DNA from 3 places in the Sporolactobacillus sp. BBK16-2 genome. Region 1 is predicted to be linked to each of the others. Evidence: predicted binding sites of a transcription regulator. Region 1 holds the regulator's gene; each other region holds the start of a gene.
What was found. The regulator CtsR, encoded in region 1, represses protease genes until heat stress. The targets are predictions, from matches to a motif close to ATGGTCAATAAAGGTCAAACA.

Region 1 (6,899 bases):
TCCATAGGCAGAGTAAGGCAGACCCGGGGAACTGAAACATCTCAGTACCCGGAGGAAGAGAAAGCAAATGCGATTTCCTGAGTAGTGGCGAGCGAAAGGGAAACAGCCCAAACCAAAGAGCTTGCTCTTTGGGGTTGTAGGACACTCCACATGGAGTCAGAAATGCACGTTTCAGGCGAACGACCTGGAAGGGTCGGCCAAAGAAGGCAAACGCCCTGTAGCCGACGGAACGTGCACTCCGGAGTGGATCCTGAGTACGGCGGGACACGAGAAACCCCGTCGGAATCCGGGAGGACCGTCTCCCAAGGCTAAATACTCCCCAGTGACCGATAGTGAACCAGTACCGTGAGGGAAAGGTGAAAAGCACCCCGGAAGGGGAGTGAAAGAGATCCTGAAACCGTGTGCTTACAAGTAGTTGGAGCCCCCTTCGGGGGGTGACAGCGTACCTTTTGTAGAATGGACCGGCGAGTGACGATTCTAAGCAAGGTTAAGCTGAAGAGGCGGAGCCGCAGCGAAAGCGAGTCTGAATAGGGCGAATGAGTTTAGGGTTGTCGACCCGAAACCGTGTGATCTACCCATGTCCAGGGTGAAGTTCAGGTAACACTGAATGGAGGCCCGAACCCACGCATGTTGAAAAATGCGGGGATGAGGTGTGGGTAGGGGTGAAATGCCAATCGAACACGGAGATAGCTGGTTCTCCCCGAAATAGCTTTAGGGCTAGCCTCGGATGAGTGAGACTTGGAGGTAGAGCACTGATTGAATAAGGGGTCCCCACAGGATTACCGAGTTCAGTCAAACTCCGAATGCCAAGCCCTTACGTCCGGGAGTCAGACGGCGAGTGATAAGATCCGTCGTCGAAAGGGAAACAGCCCAGACCGCCGACTAAGGTCCCTAAGTTTGTGCTAAGTGGGAAAGGATGTGACGTTGCCCAGACAACCAGGATGTTGGCTCAGAAGCAGCCACCATTTAAAGAGTGCGTAATAGCTCACTGGTCGAGTGGCGTCGCGCCGAAAATGTAACGGGGCTAAGCACAGCACCGAAGTCGCGGATGACCGTAAGGTCATGGTAGGGGAGCGTTCCAAGGGCATTGAAGATGTGCCGTGAGGCATGTTGGAGCGTTTGGAAGTGAGAATGCCGGTATGAGTAACGAAAAGAGAAGTGAGAATCTTCTCCGTCGAAAGCCTAAGGGTTCCTGAGGAAGGTTCGTCCGCTCAGGGTTAGTCGGGGCCTAAGCCGAGGCCGAAAGGCGTAGGCGATGGACAACAGGTTGATATTCCTGTACCAGCGTTTCACGTTTGAGTGATGGGGGGACGCAGGAAGGTAAGGCGAGCGCACGGATGGAAGTGTGCGTTCAAGCCGCGAGGCCGGCAGCGAGGCAAATCCCGCTGCTATCCGCCAAACGGTGATGAGGAGGGAACTTAAGTACCGAAGCGCCTGATCCTACACTGCCAAGAAAAGCCTCTAGCGAGTGAAACGGTGCCCGTACCCAAACCGACACAGGTGGGCAAGAAGAGAATTCTAAGACGCTCGGGAGAACTCTCGTTAAGGAACTCGGCAAAATCACCCCGTAACTTCGGGAGAAGGGGTGCTCGTCGGACCTACGGGTCCGATGAGCCGCAGTGAAAAGATCCAAGCGACTGTTTACCAAAAACACAGGTTTCTGCTAAACCGTAAGGTGATGTATAGGGGCTGACACCTGCCCGGTGCTGGAAGGTTAAAAGGAGAGGTTATCCTTCGGGAGAAGCTTTGAATTGAAGCCCCAGTAAACGGCGGCCGTAACTATAACGGTCCTAAGGTAGCGAAATTCCTTGTCGGGTAAGTTCCGACCCGCACGAAAGGTGTAACGATTTGGATACTGTCTCAACGAGAGACCCGGTGAAATTATAGTACCTGTGAAGATGCAGGTTACCCGCGACAGGACGGAAAGACCCCATGGAGCTTTACTGCAGCTTGATATTGGATGTGGGTATCGTTTGTACAGGATAGGCAGGAGCCTTGGAAACCGGACCGCTAGGTTCGGTGGAGGCATCGGTGGGATACTGCCCTGACGATATCGACATTCTAACCCTGAACCGTGATCCGGTTCGGAGACAGTGTCAGGCGGGCAGTTTGACTGGGGCGGTCGCCTCCTAAAAGGTAACGGAGGCGCCCAAAGGTTCCCTCAGAATGGTTGGAAATCATTCGCAGAGTGTAAAGGCACAAGGGAGCTTGACTGCGAGACCTACAAGTCGAGCAGGGACGAAAGTCGGGCTTAGTGATCCGGTGGCACCGCATGGAAGGGCCATCGCTCAACGGATAAAAGCTACCCTGGGGATAACAGGCTTATCTCCCCCAAGAGTTCACATCGACGGGGAGGTTTGGCACCTCGATGTCGGCTCATCGCATCCTGGGGCTGAAGTAGGTCCCAAGGGTTGGGCTGTTCGCCCATTAAAGCGGTACGCGAGCTGGGTTCAGAACGTCGTGAGACAGTTCGGTCCCTATCCGTCGCGGGCGTAGGAAATTTGAGAAGAGCTGTCCTTAGTACGAGAGGACCGGGATGGACACACCGCTGGTGTACCAGTTGTTCCGCCAGGAGCATACGCTGGGTAGCTATGTGTGGACGGGATAAGTGCTGAAAGCATCTAAGCATGAAGCCCCCTTCAAGATGAGATTTCCCATGATTTTAAATCAGTAAGACCCCTTAGAGATGATGAGGTTGATAGGTCTGAAGTGGAAGCACCGTGAGGTGTGCAGCGGACAGATACTAATCGGTCGAGGGCTTAACCCAGAATACCTTGGATTCACTTGTTTTGTTTCGATTGCTTTCGTTACCGGTTTTGAAGGCTCATGCGAGCCGGAAGTCTGGCGGTCATAGCGAAGAGGTCACACCCGTTCCCATCCCGAACACGGTCGTTAAGCTCTTCTGTGCCGATGGTAATTGGGGGCTGTCCCCCTGTGAGAGTAGGTCACTGCCAGGCATTATGGAGGATTAGCTCAGCTGGGAGAGCGTCTGCCTTACAAGCAGAGGGTCATAGGTTCGAGCCCTATATCCTCCATTTTTATGCCGGTCTAGCTCAATTGGTAGAGCAACTGAATCGTAATCAGTAGGTTGGGGGTTCAAGTCCTCTGACCGGCACTGTAACATGAGCCACTAGCTCAGGGGTAGAGCATCTGACTTTTAATCAGAGGGTCGAAGGTTCAAATCCTTCGTGGCTCACCATTTGTTTATTATTATGCGGAAGTAGTTCAGTGATAGAACATCACCTTGCCATGGTGGGGGTCGCGGGTTTGAATCCCGTCTTCCGCTCCATTTTATGTATGCCGGGATGGCGAAATTGGCAGACGCACAGGACTTAAAATCCTGCGGTAGGTGACTACCGTGCCGGTTCGAGTCCGGCTCTCGGCACCATTTTAGTTTATTTGCGCCCTTAGCTCAATTGGATAGAGCGTCTGACTACGGATCAGAAGGTTGGGGATTCGACTTCTCTAGGGCGCACCATTATCGGGAAGTGGCTCAGCTTGGTAGAGCACCACGTTCGGGACGTGGGGGTCGCAGGTTCAAATCCTGTCTTCCCGATTGTTTCTTACAAAAAGAACGAGATTGTCTCGTGGTTTTTGTATGACTTGGCAACGACTTTCGATAGCGTTGCGCGCATTTAAATGGGGCCTTAGCTCAGCTGGGAGAGCGCCTGCTTTGCACGCAGGAGGTCAGGGGTTCGATCCCCCTAGGCTCCACTTAATCGATATTTTTGAATCGACTGCTAGAGAGTCGGTTGTAATGTAAACAGGATTTTTGATCAGAGATCATTAATCCTGTTTTTTTTGCAAGTAAAGAAAGTATAAGATTTTGCCCCGTATTTAAACGAATAAACCAGTGTCTTGGCCGAAAATCAAAGCAGAGGTGCGACACGCCTGCGGGATCAGGTGCCAGCGAGACCCCGCTAATTTCTGCCTGTCTGAGGAGGCTCGCGGTGCGCCCACGGTAGCGCTCAGTTGATGCGAGCAACCGGAGCGATGATTCAGCACCGTAAAGACACAAACCAATGACACATGACTCACATGACTGGAGATTCAGGACCGGGCGGTTTTTGCCCGGTTTTTCTTACGCAAAGAAAGATTGATAAAGCAAAATGGAAAAGGTTAGCTAACTAATTAAGTTGATTATTTATGTAAAATCGTGCATAATAAATTTATAGTCAAAGTTAGTCAAAGTCAGGGAGAGAGGGTGCCCCGATGAGAAATATCTCTGATATCATTGAGAAATATATAAAAGAAATACTTGATTCGAACGATATCATTAAATTGAAGCGGAGCGAACTGGCGGAAAAATTTCAATGTGTTCCGTCGCAGATTAATTATGTTTTAAAAACGCGTTTTTCTATTGAGCGCGGTTATGTTGTAGAGAGCAAGCGTGGCGGTGGCGGATACATTCGTGTCGTCAAAGTCCGCCCGGTTACAGATGCCGAACTCATTGATGAAATGATCGGATTAATCGGTTATAGATTGACGCAGAGTATGGCAGAGTCGATTATCGTTCATTTGCTTGAGGAAGATGTGATCAGCGACCGAGAGGCACGATTGATGCTTATGGCTGTGAGTCATACGGTTCTTGATATTGATATCCCACTAAGAGATGAACTGCGTGCGAATCTTTTAAGAGCTATGTTGCAATCACTCACATATAGCAGATAGAATTTGTTATGTGGGCGCAGTAAGTTGATTGTTAAGCCTTCGTCTTGGTAAATATCTGATTGATTGGATATAATAAGATATTACATCAAGACACTGAAAGAGATCAGTATTTTGAGTGGGATGTTGCTTACAGAACATCTTAATACTGATTTTTAAAGAGGGTTTCAGTACTTCGGTGCCGAATATAGTTAATTAACGGCTCAGCCCGATTTCTCGTATTGAGAAATTTGGGCAATGAATATGGGTGGTGAACGATCAAAAAAACCGCTGTTTGAATAGTGTACAGGTAAAGGTTTTTTTGATGCCGCATAGATTGTTTTAAGGCCAGTGAAAAGAGATAGCAATTAAAGGAGGCCACCATTATGATGTTTGGACGATTTACAGAACGTGCTCAAAAGGTGCTCGCACTTTCACAAGAAGAAGCGATGCGTCTCGGGCATAATAATATTGGAACAGAACATATTTTGCTCGGCCTCGTGCGTGAAGGTGACGGTATTGCCGCTAAGGCACTGCTTGCTTTGAATCTGGATCCTGAAAAAATTCAGAAAGAGGTAGAGGCCTTGATTGGCCGCGGTACTGAGGAAGTACAGACGCCACATTACACACCGCGTGCGAAGCGTGTTATCGAGCTTTCAATGGATGAAGCAAGAAAAATTGGTCATTCTTACGTTGGAACAGAGCATATTCTTCTTGGATTGATTCGCGAGGGTGAAGGGGTTGCTGCTCGCGTACTTAATAATCTGGGAGTAAGTCTTAATAAAGCACGTCAGCAGGTCCTTCAGCTGCTTGGAAGCCACGAGGCAACCTCCGGGAACGCTCAGAGTCGGAATGCCGCACACGCGAGCACACCGACGCTTGACAGCCTGGCGCGTGATCTGACTGCGATGGCAAGCGAAGGTTCGCTTGACCCTGTCATCGGGCGCAGCAAAGAAATTGAACGTGTGATTGAGGTACTCAGCCGCCGCACAAAGAACAACCCTGTGCTGATCGGTGAACCGGGTGTTGGTAAAACAGCGGTAGCGGAAGGCTTGGCGCAGGAGATTGTAAATAATGAAGTTCCGGAAATTCTCAGAGAGAAACGCGTCATGACCTTGGATATGGGTACGGTCGTAGCCGGGACAAAATATCGTGGCGAGTTTGAAGACCGGTTGAAAAAAGTTATGGATGAAATTCGCCAAGCGGGCAATGTTATTCTTTTTATAGATGAATTACACACGTTGATTGGAGCAGGAGGAGCTGAAGGCGCTATTGATGCGTCGAATATCCTGAAGCCTTCTCTGTCACGCGGAGAATTGCAATGTATTGGTGCGACGACGCTCGATGAGTACCGCAAGTACATTGAAAAGGATGCGGCCTTAGAAAGACGATTCCAGCCGATCAAAGTAAAAGAACCAACTTCAGAACAATCTGTGCAAATATTAAAGGGATTACGTGACCGTTATGAGGCCCATCATCGGGTGAAAATCACGGATGAAGCAATTACTGAAGCAGTGCGGCTGTCGGATCGTTACATTTCGGATCGTTTTCTTCCCGATAAAGCGATTGACTTAATTGATGAAGCAGCTTCTAAAGTTCGGCTCCGTTCGTACACAGCTCCGCCAAATCTCAAAGAGCTTGAGCAGCGTCTGGAAACCATCAAGAAGGAAAAAGATGCGGCTGTACAAAGCCAGGAATTTGAAAAAGCTGCATCACTTCGTGATCATGAGCAAAAATTGAAAGAACAAGTCGATATTTGCAAGAAGGAATGGAAAGAAAAACAAGGCAAGGAAAATACAGAAGTCCTTCCGGACGATGTCGCGCTCGTAGTCGCAAATTGGACCGGCGTTCCGGTTGTCAAGCTCGAGCAAAAAGAGAGCGAACGGCTGCTGAACATGGAGTCTATCCTTCATGAACGCGTCATTGGACAGAATGAAGCAATTGATGCCATTTCACATGCCATTCGACGGGCACGTGCAGGATTAAAGGATCCGAAACGTCCAATTGGTTCATTCATTTTCCTTGGACCGACTGGTGTCGGAAAAACGGAACTCGCTCGTGCCGTTGCAGAGACCTTGTTTGGCGATGAGGAAGCCATTATTCGCATCGACATGTCGGAATACATGGAAAAACATACGACTTCCCGCCTGGTCGGTTCGCCTCCAGGTTATGTGGGCCATGAAGAAGGCGGCCAGCTGACTGAAAAGGTTCGTCAAAAACCGTATTCTGTCATCCTTTTCGATGAAATTGAA
Region 2 (6,899 bases), 1.2 Mb from region 1:
ATCTCAGCTGGGATCATAAGTTTTTAATTGATGGTTCCAAATGGAACAGCGTAAACGAGTTACTGCTCGGTACGGATCTTTTAGTGACTGATTATTCATCCATTCCCTTTGAATTTGCATTGCTGAATCGTCCGATGATCTTTTTCCCATATGATTTGAATTCTTATGAAAAAAACAGGGGATTATGGGAAAATTATGAGCAAATGGTTCCAGGGCCAGTTGCGAACTCCACTGATGAAGTCATTCGGCTGATTAAGCGTGACACCTTTGACTTGCGGCAAATTGCGGCTTTTTCGGAGAAATGGAATCGCTATTCAACGGGTCAGTCGAGCAGTAAGATTGTGGATTATTTGACTGCCTGTATGAACAAATGAATGGAGTAATGGTCATAGTGGTTACAACCAATAAAAAAAACAAGAAGAGTAAAAATGAATGGATAGATCCTACTACATCTAGGAGGAGCAGGGGAAATGATCAGTGAGCAAGCCGAAAAACAGATAAAAAAATTAATAAAACCACGGATTTTAAGTTTTGAGGCGAGTCCGGGAGAATGGAACGTCACCATTCGTTTCAATCCAATGGCAGATGAAAGTTACATAAAACGCATGGAAATACACGTGTGCGATCGTTTTGGCGATGCTGCGTTTGTATTTCCTATTGAGTCTGTGAGCAAAGACGAAAATGACTATTGGGATGCAAAGATCAAAATTATGTTGCCGGCAATTCAGAATCGCTTGTTTGAACGCGACTATTGGGACTTTTTCATATCTGTACCTGTAGACCAGTCGTTATTAGATCAGGTCTATTCAAATTTGGACGAAGCTCAGACTGAAGAGATGGAGATTGTTGATCGAAGTGAGCTCGAAGAGGGTTTTCGCTTGACTATTCGCTTGCATGCACTGCGACCGCTGCAACCGCTCGATTTGTTTAGCCTCTATAATGAAGAGCAAGACAAAATGCTCATTCCTTTTTATACAAAAAAGAATGGCCTTTCACTGCGTGTTGAGGAAGTTCACGTAATGGCTCGAATTGATCGTGCGGAGATCAGCAGAACTTTTATGCTTACTCTCGAAGGACATGTTGTTTTCCCGTTTTCTGATGTGCTTTCGCAGCCTGATATCCAAAAGAAAATCATGCTTTTAAACAGCGAAGAAGAGGTCATTGCGGAATGGCGGACTGAGAATGTAGAACGTCCGGATTTAACAGAGGCTGCCGCATCTTTAAATCGTAATTATGATTGGGCAGGTTTTTCTCTTGCCATTGATCTCAAGCCCATTGCATCGCAGTTTGCTGATATCGAAGAGCCCGTTTATCTGTATTTCAGGCTGGAACTGACTCACAAAAAGAACGGGATGCTGTATTCTGAACGTCCAGTGCGTATTCTTGCCAGACATAAGGTGATCACTGGCCGCCACATCATTAAACTGAATGGATTGAAGAAGAGCCTGATTGTGAAGCGAAATCGCAATCACAGCCTTGCTTTCCGCATCGCGCCGTATACCGTGGCTGATGCACTTAAAGGGAAAGCAAGACGCGGCTTGAATCGTGTAAAGAAGAGCAGAGTATTTACATCTCTTTATCACCGAACATTTCAAGCCCTTTCTCATCTGCCGATGAAAAAGAATTTAGTGATGTTTGAGAGCTTTTTCGGTCGCCAATACAGTTGCAATCCGCGTGCGATCTATGAGTATATGCGTGAGCATTGCCCTGAATATCAATTGATCTGGAGCGCTAACGCCAAGTATACAGAATTGTTTGAACAGCATCAATTGCCGTACGTCAAGCGTTTTTCATGGAAATGGCTGATGCTCATGACCCGTGCTAATTATTGGGTGACGAATGTGCGCTTACCGCTTTGGATGTCAAAACCGAAACACACGATTTATCTTCAAACATGGCATGGAACACCATTAAAACGACTAGCTTTGGATATGGAAGAAGTACACATGCCAGGAACAAATACTGAGAAGTACAAACGGAATTTTCTGGCAGAGTCTGCTCGGTGGGATTATTTAATATCACCAAACCGGTATTCATCGGAAATTTTTGCTCGTGCGTTCGGCTTTGAGAATACAATGATCGAGTCCGGCTATCCACGCAACGATTTTCTATATCAGAAGAATAATCAAGAAACGATCGATGCAATTAAGGATCGAATTGGCTTGCCAAAAGATAAGAAAGTTATTTTATACGCACCGACATGGCGTGATAATCAATTCTATGGTAAAGGTCGTTATCGTTTTGAATTGGATCTGGATCTGCGACGCATGCAAAAGGAACTTGGAGAAGATTTCATAATCATCATGCGCATGCACTACTTGATTGCTGATAACCTTGATTTAACTGAATATGAAGGATTTGCTTATGATTATTCACATCATGAGGACATTAGTGAACTTTACATGATCTCTGATCTCTTGATTACGGACTATTCATCCGTTTTCTTTGATTTTGCGAATTTAAGACGGCCAATGATTTTCTTTACGTATGATATTGATGACTATCGTGATCACCTGCGCGGCTTTTATTTTGAATTTGAACAGAAAGCACCAGGACCGCTTGTTTTGACAACAGAGGAAGTAATTCAGGCTGTGCAGAACATTGCAGCATCCGGATTTGCCGTATCTGATCGTTTTGATGCATTTTTTGATAAGTTCTGCTCGCTTGAAAACGGGCATTCTTCGGAAAAGGTAGTGAAAACTGTATTTAAATAAAATTGATTAGTTCAAATGGAATCAAGCAATGTTAAAGAAGTTGTTCCTAAGTCGAATATTTGGCTTTGAAACAGCTTTTTTTTCGAAAATCGGAAATTTTAATCATTGTTATAAGTGTAGAAAAAATGTCATAAAATTAGGGAATTATTGTCTTAAAATACGCTTACAAATTTTGAAAGGTGGTATAGTATAGGTGTAGTAAGTTAAAGAGTTTTGGAAGGTTGGTGATGATTATGTATAAGATTCTCGTTCCTGTTGATGGTTCTGAGCCGGCAAACCGCGCTGTTCATGAAGCAGTTTCGATCGCTTCAGGAAAGAAGAATGCCGAAATTACATTACTTTATGTGAGCCCATCTCCAGTCTATTTTCCTTTCTATTCTATGGTCGGTCCATCACTGGATGCGGATGTCAAAGAGGTTGAAGAAAGAGAAGGAAATCAGATGCTCGACGACACTATCGAAAAAGCATCTAAAGATACATCTGTGACGTTCCGCAAAAAACATCTTTACGGTATTGCGGCACAAGAAATTTGTGATTATGCAAATGATACGAAGAAAGATTTAATTATTATGGGCAACCGAGGAATGGGTGCATTTGGACAGATGATCCTAGGGAGTGTCAGCAATAAAGTGCTTCAACTCGCGCAATGCCCGGTTATGATCGTCAAATAATTAATTTTTACTGATATGGTTAACAACCTTTGCAAATATCGTCATTGCAGAGGTTTTTTATTTTTTTATCCTTTATACTTGAAAGTCAAAGAAGGTCAGATTATAATATAGTCATAAGGTCAAATAAGGTCAAAAGAATCCAAATCCTAATTGACATTAAATCAAACTGAAGGAGGTTTGATCTTATGCTTTGTGATGAGTGTAAATTAAATCAAGCAGTTGTTGAAATGAATGTAATGATTAATGGACAGCAAAAACATCTTCATCTTTGTGAGGAGTGCTACGCAAAAATGAAAAATAATTTTAATATGCCTTCATTTTTTCAGGGCGGCGGGTCGCCATTTGATGATTTATTCCGCAGCTTTATTCAACCGTCAATGGCCTCCGGTGAAAATAGAGCTCAGGAAAACGGTTTGAATTTTGACGGGATGAACGGAAAGTCAGCGGGAGGTGGCGGCGGTGGTCACCGTCGTGGCGGATTTCTGGATCAAGTCGGAAGAAATCTGACCGAAGCTGCACGACAGGGAAAAATTGATCCGGTCATTGGTCGTGAGCGCGAAGTTCAATTAGTTATTGAAACGCTAAATAGAAGAAATAAAAATAATCCGGTCCTTATCGGAGAGCCAGGTGTTGGTAAGACAGCGATTGCTGAAGGACTCGCTTTAAAGATTACCGAAGGAAAGGTACCTGCAAAGCTGGCAAATAAAGAAATTTATCTGATTGATGTTGCTTCCTTAGTTGCGGGTACAGGAATCAGAGGTCAATTTGAGCAGCGAATGAAACAGTTGATGGCTGAGATTGAAAAGCGGAAGAACTGCATTGTCTTTATCGATGAAGTACACTTGCTCGTCGGAGCCGGGTCTGCAGAAGGCGGATCTATGGATGCAGGAAATATTTTGAAGCCGGCACTTGCTCGTGGCGAATTGCAAATTATCGGCGCGACGACCTTGAATGAATACCGCAAAATTGAAAAAGATGCAGCTTTGGAGCGGCGTTTCCAGCCGGTCATTGTCAATGAGCCGACTCAGGAACAGACCATTCAGATCTTAAAAGGCATTCAATCGAAGTATGAAAAGTACCATCATGTTCGGTATACGGATGAAGCAATCAAGGCATGCGTGGCGCTGTCGGCGCGATACATTCAGGATCGTTTTCTTCCGGATAAAGCAATTGACCTAATGGATGAGTCGGGGTCTAAGGTTAATTTGAATCTTACTCCTGTTGATACAGAGAGTGTTAAGAAGAAAATTGAAGAGATCTCTGCGGCTAAGGCAGAAGCGACAAAAAATGAGCAATTTGAAACTGCTGCACGTCTTCGTGATCAAGAACATGCGTATCAGAAGCAGTTGGAACAGTTGGAGAAAATCAAAGCCAATGGTTCTGAATTGCCCGTTACCGGCAAAGATGCGGTTGTTGATGATGTACTGATTCAGCAAATTGTTGAGACACGTACAGGGATTCCGGTTCGCAAATTGCAGGCTGATGAACAAAACAAAATGCGTAATTTGGCTGACCGCCTCAATGCAAAAGTAATCGGTCAAAGCGAAGCCGTCCAAAAAGTATCACGTGCCATTCGCCGCAATCGCACAGGCTTTCGCAAAACAACACGTCCAATTGGTTCGTTCTTGTTTGTAGGACCAACCGGTGTCGGAAAGACCGAGCTTGCAAAAACGCTTGCTGAAGAAATGTTTGGTGAACGCGATTCAATGATCCGTCTTGATATGAGTGAATACATGGAAAAGCACTCAGTGTCTCGTTTAATCGGAGCACCTCCGGGTTATGTAGGCCATGACGAAGCCGGACAGCTTACTGAGAAAGTTCGTCGCAAACCATACAGCATTATTTTGCTTGATGAGATTGAGAAAGCACATCCGGACGTAATGCACATCTTTCTGCAAATCTTGGATGATGGTCGCTTGACAGACAGCCAGGGAAGAACGGTAAGCTTCAAAGATACGGTTATTATCATGACAAGCAACGCCGGGATAAAGAATAAATCTGCTTCGGTCGGTTTTGGAACAACAAGCAGTCGTGAAGATATGATTAAACAGCTTGAAGATTATTTCCAGCCTGAATTTTTGAACCGTTTGGATGGAATTATCAAATTCAATGCATTGAAAAAAGAAGATTTGCTTTCCATTGTCGATCTAATGTTAGGTGATATCCGCGTGGCAGCTTCTGAACAGGGCATCGAGTTGAGTGTCACGGATGCAGCGAAAAAGAAATTGGCAGAGCTCGGTTACAATCCCGAATTTGGCGCACGACCATTGCGTCGGGTTCTTGAAGAGAAGGTTGAGGATCAAATTTCCGACTTGCTTATTGACCATGGTAATGCGAAGAAAATGAACGTTGATGAGAGTGATGGAGACATCAAAGTAACTGTTGAATAAATCAATTCGAAAAAAGCACTTGCAAAGCAGTGCTTTTTTCTTTTACTGAAGCAAATAGTTTCAATGATAAGAACGCATGAATAAGATTGTAGGATAAGTCAAAGTTTACGAATCAGTTCGTTATTGAAAATTTGACAGGAATCAAAAAAAGTGGCAGAATGACTATACATTATATAGTGAAAAACAATGACAGGAATAAGTAGCGGTCGAAACGGCTATTAAGAGAGCAGGCGGTTTGGTGCGAGCCTTGCAGCAATCGATGCAGCGAATTACCTCCTCGAGTATCTTCTGTGAACATATATTCAATTAGTAGCAGAGGACGGTTGCAGCCGTTATGAGTTAATTAAGTGACTGTTTTTTTATCAGTTAACAAGGATGGTACCGTGCGATCAGCGCTCCTTTTTAAGGAGCGCTTTTTATTTTTTTAACTTTTAGCAGTAACTTTTTTAACATGAAAGAGATTCAATTTAATTAGGAAAGGTTGAACCAATTATGGATATTATTGATGATTTAAAGTATCGAGGTTTAATTAATCAAGTATCGGATGAAACAGCATTGCGTGAGGCATTGAAGAAGCCGCTGACCTTCTATTGCGGTTTTGACCCAACTGCAAACAGTCTGCATGCAGGAAACTTACTCGTCATTGTAATCATGATGCGTCTGCAGAAAGCAGGGCATCATCCAATTGCTGTTGTCGGTGGCGGTACAGGTATGATCGGCGATCCAAGCGGTCGTTCAACGGAAAGGCAGCTGAATACAAAAGAGGTAGTGGACAGCTATGCAGAGAGCTTGAAAGGTCAATTGAATCGTTTTCTACATTTTGATGAAGGAAATGCGACCTTTGTTAATAACGCAGAATGGCTTAATTCATTGTCCGCAATTGAATTTCTACGAGATGTCGGCAAATATTTCACACTGAATTATATGCTGTCCAAAGATTCCGTGCAGACAAGGCTGGAAGCAGGTATTTCGTTTACTGAATTCTCATATATGCTGTTGCAATCTTTTGATTACCTCAACCTTTATGAGAAAAAACATTGCAGAATGCAGGTCGGAGGCAGCGATCAATGGGGCAACATCACTGCCGGTTTGGAATTAATTCGGAAGCGCGGCCATGAAGAACA
Region 3 (6,899 bases), 910 kb from region 1:
CCGGCGAAAAAGAATTCGCTGGCCGCGGCGTGTCCTATTGCGCGGTGTGCGATGGCGCATTCTTCAAGGAGAAGAAACTGGCGGTGATTGGCGGCGGTGATTCTGCGGTTGAAGAGGGAACTTATCTGACACGTTTTGCATCCAAGGTAACAATCGTTCACAGGCGCGACCAGCTGCGCGCACAGAAGATTCTTCAGAACCGTGCATTCAATAATGAAAAAGTTGACTTTATTTGGGATACCATTTGCACGAAGATCAATGGTGCGGACGGCAAGGTAGCCAGCCTGACGCTGAAGAATAAGAAAACCGGAGAAGAAACCGATTTTCCAGTAGACGGTGTGTTTATTTATGTCGGTATGAATCCGCTGACTGGTGCTGTGAGCGATTTAGGCATTCTTGACGATGAGGGTTATATCGTGACGAACGAAAAGATGGAGACCAGTATTCCAGGTATTTTCGCGGCAGGCGACGTGCGCCAAAAGGAGCTGCGCCAAATTGTGACAGCGACCGGAGACGGCAGCATTGCGGCAGAAAATGCACAGAAATATGTTGAGAAGCTGAAGGATGCTTCGGCAGTCAAATAAGGCCTGTGCGTCTTTAGTCATGATTCTTTAGATGAATCATTGGGCGTAATTTCATAAGTGTTTAATCATCATGTAATCATTATGAAATGAAAACACGATATGATTAAAGTATGAAATTGACCCCCCTTTTTATATAAACATTTAGTGGCATCGCAATATGGCGGTGCTGCTTTTTTTGCCTTATTTCTCTGCGCTTTGTCGCTTCCGGGCAAGGAAAATAGTTGCCAATACGCATCGCATTTTTCATAAACGCACGTCTGCTGATTATCGTTTATCTTTCTGAATGCTTCTTTTTCGAGTATACTAAAGATGAAAGAATGCCTTGATGCAGGTGTTGCGTCACAGGTGAAAAATTGATCGGTGGGGACGGATGCAGGATGAAAGATATTCAAGTAGTGATCATAACCGGAATGTCGGGCGCGGGAAAGACAGTTGCGACCCGTATTTTTGAGGACTTGGGTTACTTCTGCATCGATAATTTGCCGCCGACTTTGCTTCCAAAGTTCATTGACTTAATTGAAGATTCAGATTCGGAAAAACTGAATAAACTAGCATTAGTCATGGATCTTCGCGGCAGAACTTTTTTCGATTCGCTTTTCGCATCACTGGATGCATTCAGCAAATCCGAGAAAGTCAGGCCGAAGATTCTTTTTCTCGATGCGAAGGATGATGCACTAGTTCATCGCTACAAGGAGACACGCCGCTCACATCCGCTGTCTCCGAAAAGCCGGCCGATTGACGGTATTCGCGCCGAACGAAAAAAACTTGAAGAAGTTAAAGGACTCGCCCAATATTATATAAACACAACAGACATGAAACCAAGAGAATTACGCGATCGCATCGTTCAGGAATTTGCCAGCGAAACGGAGACATTCCGCGTTAATTTGCTGTCCTTTGGTTTTAAATACGGGCTTCCCATCGATGCTGATCTCGTTTTTGATGTACGTTTTCTGCCCAATCCTTACTACGTGAAGCATATGCGTGAGCGGACTGGACTTGATACTGATATTTCTGAGTACGTGCTGAAATGGTCGGAGACGAAGCAATTTTTGAAGAAGCTGATGGATCTGCTTCAATTCATGATTCCACAGTACAAACGTGAAGGCAAAGGGCAGCTGGTTATTGCGATCGGCTGCACAGGCGGCAAACATCGATCAGTCGCCTTGACCGAGTGGATTGCCAAAAAACTTTCCGGAGATTTCCCGACGAATGTGTCGCACCGGGATATTGAGAGAGGAAAATAATCGAATGACAGATCGAAAAAAAGTCGTTGCGATCGGCGGGGGCACAGGGCTTCCGGCGGTGCTTCGCGGTTTGAAGAAGTACCCGGTGGATATCACTGCGATTGTGACTGTTGCGGACGACGGCGGCAGCAGCGGAAAGCTGAGAAATGAGCTGCAGATTCCTCCGCCTGGCGATATCCGCAATGTACTTGTTTCGCTATCAGATATTGAACCGATGTTCGAACAATTGCTTCAGCATCGGTTCAAAACAGACAGTGGATTAAACGGCCATTCCTTAGGAAACCTGCTGATTGCCGCGCTGACATCGATAACCGGTGATTTTGTCAAAGGTGTACGCGAATTAAGCCGAATTCTCAATGTTCACGGCCAGGTGCTGCCTGCGGCGGATCAAATGATTGCACTCGGTGCAGTGATGAGCGACGGCAGTATCGTGGAAGGAGAATCGCATATTCCCGAAGTGAACAAACGGATTGAACGTGTTTTCTTAAAGCCGGCAGTTATTCAGCCGCTCCCTGAAAGCGTCCGAGCGATTCGTGACGCGGATTTAATTACGTTCGGACCCGGCAGTCTTTATACGAGCGTAATCCCTAATTTGCTTGTACCGGAACTCGCCGATGAAATTGCGCGTTCGAAGGCCAGAAAAGTGTATGTGTGTAATGTCATGACGCAAAAAGGGGAAACCGACCATTTTACGGCATCTGAACATATTAAGGCTATTCATCGCCATGTCGCACATCCTTTTATCGATACAATTATTGTGAACAGCCGGCCCATTAAAGTCGACTTGCTGAAGCGTTACGCAGCTGAAGAATCAGAGCCGGTGCAGATTGATTGGGAGCAACTGAATGATCTAGGCATTGATGTCATTCATGCACCACTGATCAAGACTGCCGGAGGCGTTGTACGCCATGATGAAGAAGTCGTCGGCCGTATGCTGATGTCTTTATTTACGGAGAAAAAAGTGTAAGGTTTGGAGGGATTGGCATGTCATTTGCCGCCGAAACCAAAAAAGAATTGACGATGCTCGAGGTAGATGACTGCTGCGCGCGTGCGGAGCTTGCTGCGCTGACACGAATGAATGGCTTCATCTCAATTCGTAACAAGAGAATTGAATTGGATATCGCAACAGAGAATGCAGCAATTTCTCGACGGATTTTCCGACTGATTAAACAAGCATACCATTATCAAATCGAGATCCTGGTACGGAGAAAGATGCGGCTGAAGAAAAATAATGTTTATATTGTTCGCCTGAAAGAAACGGCGCGTCCGTTCCTGGAAGATTTGAGAATCATTGATGACGGAGGACAGTTTACCCGTGAAATTGCCCCAGAATTAATTGAGAGCGACTGCTGCAAACGTTCTTATCTGCGCGGATCATTCTTGGCAGGTGGTTCACTGAACCATCCGGAATCCTCATATCACTTAGAAATTTTTTCGAATTATGAAGAACATACGTATTCTTTGGCTAAACTGATGAATACGTTCAATCTTAATGTTAAGATCTTGCCGAGAAAGAACGGATACATCATTTATATGAAAGAGGGCGAAAAGATCACCGATTTTCTGAGCATTATCGGCGCAAACAAGGCTCTGTTTTATTTTGAGGATATCCGTATTGTCAAGGACATGCGTAATTCAGTGAACCGGCTTGTCAATTGTGAGACGGCGAACTTGAATAAAACGGTCTCCGCTGCGATGAGACAGATGGAAAATATCCGGTTGATTGAGAAGAGTATCGGGTTGGAAGAATTGCCGGATAAATTGCGGGAAATTGCTGAGATTCGGTTGCAAAATCCGGACATTACGCTGAAAGAGCTTGGAGAAATGGTTAATGGTGAGCCAATCAGCAAATCTGGGATTAACCATCGCTTCCGAAAAATCGACGCGATTGCCAATCGGATTCGACAGGGCCAATAAATGGTTGTGCGCCTTCATTTTTATGAAAGGAGGAATGGACAACATGCTGACTAAGAAAGTGATCATCGGGCTGGAAAATGGCCTTCAGGCGCGGCCAGCCGCTCTATTTGTGCAGAATGCCAACCTTTATCAGGCAGCTATAACGCTTGAAAAAGACGGGCACGTAGCAAATGTGAAGAGCATCATGGGTGTCATGAGCATGGCACCGGCTCGCGGTGAGCAGCTCATTCTGACCGCTGAGGGTGAGGATGAACGTATGGCGCTTGAGACGCTGGCTTCTTTTATTGAAAACAAATGATAACGCTTACTAAAAGACAATAAGAAAAGCCGGAGCAGATGCTCCGGCTTTTCTTTATGGTCAATTATTTTGCTGAAACCATAATATCGTCAATCAAACCATACTTCTTCGCTTCTTCTGCGGACATGAAATTGTCACGATCCGTATCACGAGCAATCACTTCGTAAGGCTGACCGGTACGTTCAGCATAGATATGATTCAACTTTTCACGAATAGAAATGATCCGCTTTGCGTGAATTTCCATATCTGACGCCTGACCCTGCATGCCGCCAAGCGGCTGGTGAATCATAATTTCGCTATTCGGCAGTGCGTAACGCTTACCGATTTCGCCTGCAGTTAAGAGGAAGCTGCCCATTGAAGCGGCCATACCAATGCAAATGGTTGATACCTTTGGTTTAATAAACTGCATTGTATCAAAAATGGCCATTCCTGCGGTAATTGATCCGCCGGGGCTATTGATGTAAAGCGAAATATCTTTCTCCGAATCTTCTGCTGCCAGGAAAAGCAGCTGTGCGACAACCGCATTAGCTACATTGTCGTCAATTGCTGTTCCAAGCATAATGATACGGTCTTTCAATAAGCGTGAGTAGATGTCATACGCGCGTTCGCCGCGGTTTGTCTGCTCAATGACTGTTGGTATTAAAGGCATTGAACGAACCCCCTTTTTCCATTGAAGAAAGTTATTTTTCCCATTACCAACATCCATGATACATTAAAGGTCAATATAGGTCAAATTTAACGATCCACTGCTCAGCTTTTCATGAAGTTGAGGCAGTGGATCTCTCCTATAATGACAAACTGAGTGCAGAAAGCGCAAACTTCAGAGCCAATAATAGTTATCAGCTTTCAAGGTTTCAATTATTTGCTTTGGAGTGCTAATTGAATGGCCGTATCCGTAACTTGGGTCAGGCTGATGCCGGCAGCTTTCATCATTCGCGGATAGCGGCTGTAGCTGGTGAATCCGGGCATTGTATTTATTTCATTAAAGACAACTTCATGATCAGGTGTAAGGAACATGTCGACACGTGTTAATCCTGTACATCCCAGCGCACTATAAATTGCTTTAGCGGTTTGCTTGATACGTGCCTCAACGTCTGATGAAACATCGGCTGGGACGCGAATCGTTGAATTCTCGGAATCTGTTTCCGGATGTGATTCCTGATGAATGCGGAAGAAACCGTGAGACAGAACAATCTGATCAACTTCGCCGACTGTCAAGTCGTCCCCGTTTCCTAATATGGAGCAACCCACTTCACAGCCGTCGATTCCTTCTTCAATACAGATTTTGCTGTCGTAGTTCTGAGCATCAACAACTGCCGCTAAAAGACCGGCAGAATCAGCAACCTTAGTGACGCCGAACGAAGAACCGCCGTTTGCCGGTTTGACGAAAACCGGGTAACTCAAGCCGACACTAATTTTCTCTAACTGTTCCTTTGAGGACTTCCCGGTGATGGAAACTGTTTCAGGAACACGGAAGCCTGCGTCCTTCACGATACGGTGTGAAATATCCTTATCCATGCCCATTGAAGAACTCAGCACATTACAACCGACATAGGGAATTCCAGATAGTTCAAGGAGGCCCTGAATGGTTCCGTCTTCTCCGTTTTTACCATGCAAAACGGGGAAAACGACATCAAGATGTGTGCGAATAAGCTGATCATGATGCTGTTCAATCAATCCATGCAATTTTTTATCCGGTAAAATCCATGCAGGCACACAATTTTGTTCACTCCAAGTATCCGAAGGAATGGCATCTACCTGGCCTGTATATCTTTTCCATGAACCGTCCTGCGTTATGCCAATCAGTACCAACTCGTATTTTTCAGTATCCAGGCTGGTGATAATGGAGTATGCAGACTTCAGAGAGATTTTATATTCTGCCGAGTGACCTCCAAATAGAACGCCTACTGTTACTTTTGTCAATGTGTACGACTCCTTTTTATTCTGAGTATTTGTTTTCATTCCCGTTTAAGCGGAACATAATTTTCTTTAATGATTCAAAGAAAAATGAAAACACCAATTTGTACTTTATTGGTTAATCATAAAGCAAATTATAGATATTCGTCTTAATTATTTCTAAAGTTTTGCCTATAATTTGATACAAATTTCATAGACAATACGGTACAAGCACATTCATGGAATAAAAAGGGCACTTCCGAGCGTTTCTCAGAAGTGCCGTCAATACAATTACTGTATGATGCGTTCGGATTGCTGCACCATTTGATGCGCTCGAAGGGAGTCGAACCCCCGACACATGGTACCGGAAACCATTGCTCTATCCACTGAGCTACGAGCGCATAGGTAAGAAAATTCTCGCTGACATTTGTCTATTCTAAGTGATTTACTTCGCTTTTGCAAGCGTTTTTCAAAAATCAATGAGGTAATTTAGGATGATCAACACCAACAGTTTCTCATGTTATCTGCCCAAATTTAGGCGGAACGACTAAAATTAGGTGTTCTCATTAGTGCAATGGCTTTCCTCGACTCATAGGTTATTAGTGTACTTTAATTGACGAGGAGGAGCAAAATTATGGAGGTTTCACCTTATTCAAATCAGCCTGTTTCAGGCAATATGGGAAACGTCGGAAATGTAAGCAACACGGGGAATATCGGAAATTGGGGCAATGCCGGCCCAGTCAGTCCATTGCCAAGTCCGACACATGAATATAAGTCGGAAAACAAGCCGGCTTACAAACCTGAATTTAAACCGGCTTCCAAATGCTCAACAGCACCAATGGGCTTCCCAAGTAAAGGGAAAGGTAAAGGTGGTTATGCACCCTATGGAAATGTTGCCGGAGCTGGCACAGCCCCGGGAGCTGCCGCAGGAAAAACGACTGAAAATACGCTGCATTGTCC

Region 2: the regulator CtsR is predicted to act here: its motif matches at 3,501-3,521, upstream of AC6F33_RS06650 (ATP-dependent Clp protease ATP-binding subunit).
Region 3: the regulator CtsR is predicted to act here: its motif matches at 4,759-4,779, upstream of clpP (ATP-dependent Clp endopeptidase proteolytic subunit ClpP).

Annotation. Positions count from the first base shown of each region.
Region 1 is NZ_CM187611.1:105,448-112,346, forward strand. It holds rRNA gene AC6F33_RS00510 (23S ribosomal RNA) at 1-2,767, shown strand, start outside; rRNA gene rrf (5S ribosomal RNA) at 2,841-2,957, shown strand; tRNA gene AC6F33_RS00520 (tRNA-Val) at 2,963-3,035, shown strand; tRNA gene AC6F33_RS00525 (tRNA-Thr) at 3,043-3,115, shown strand; tRNA gene AC6F33_RS00530 (tRNA-Lys) at 3,125-3,199, shown strand; tRNA gene AC6F33_RS00535 (tRNA-Gly) at 3,215-3,289, shown strand; tRNA gene AC6F33_RS00540 (tRNA-Leu) at 3,300-3,388, shown strand; tRNA gene AC6F33_RS00545 (tRNA-Arg) at 3,402-3,478, shown strand; tRNA gene AC6F33_RS00550 (tRNA-Pro) at 3,483-3,556, shown strand; tRNA gene AC6F33_RS00555 (tRNA-Ala) at 3,642-3,714, shown strand; gene AC6F33_RS00560 (CtsR family transcriptional regulator) at 4,213-4,671, shown strand; gene clpC (ATP-dependent protease ATP-binding subunit ClpC) at 5,034-6,899, shown strand, end outside.
Region 2 is NZ_CM187611.1:1,331,190-1,338,088, forward strand. It holds gene AC6F33_RS06635 (CDP-glycerol glycerophosphotransferase family protein) at 1-374, shown strand, start outside; gene AC6F33_RS06640 (CDP-glycerol glycerophosphotransferase family protein) at 471-2,714, shown strand; gene AC6F33_RS06645 (universal stress protein) at 2,942-3,385, shown strand; gene AC6F33_RS06650 (ATP-dependent Clp protease ATP-binding subunit) at 3,571-5,775, shown strand; T-box leader at 5,953-6,178, shown strand; gene tyrS (tyrosine--tRNA ligase) at 6,268-6,899, shown strand, end outside.
Region 3 is NZ_CM187611.1:1,015,639-1,022,537, forward strand. It holds gene trxB (thioredoxin-disulfide reductase) at 1-584, shown strand, start outside; gene rapZ (RNase adapter RapZ) at 962-1,828, shown strand; gene mgfK (gluconeogenesis morphogenetic factor MgfK) at 1,833-2,795, shown strand; gene whiA (DNA-binding protein WhiA) at 2,813-3,745, shown strand; gene AC6F33_RS05045 (HPr family phosphocarrier protein) at 3,789-4,043, shown strand; gene clpP (ATP-dependent Clp endopeptidase proteolytic subunit ClpP) at 4,108-4,692, opposite strand; gene AC6F33_RS05055 (D-alanine--D-alanine ligase family protein) at 4,902-5,966, opposite strand; tRNA gene AC6F33_RS05060 (tRNA-Arg) at 6,268-6,340, opposite strand; gene AC6F33_RS05065 (CotD family spore coat protein) at 6,574-6,899, shown strand, end outside.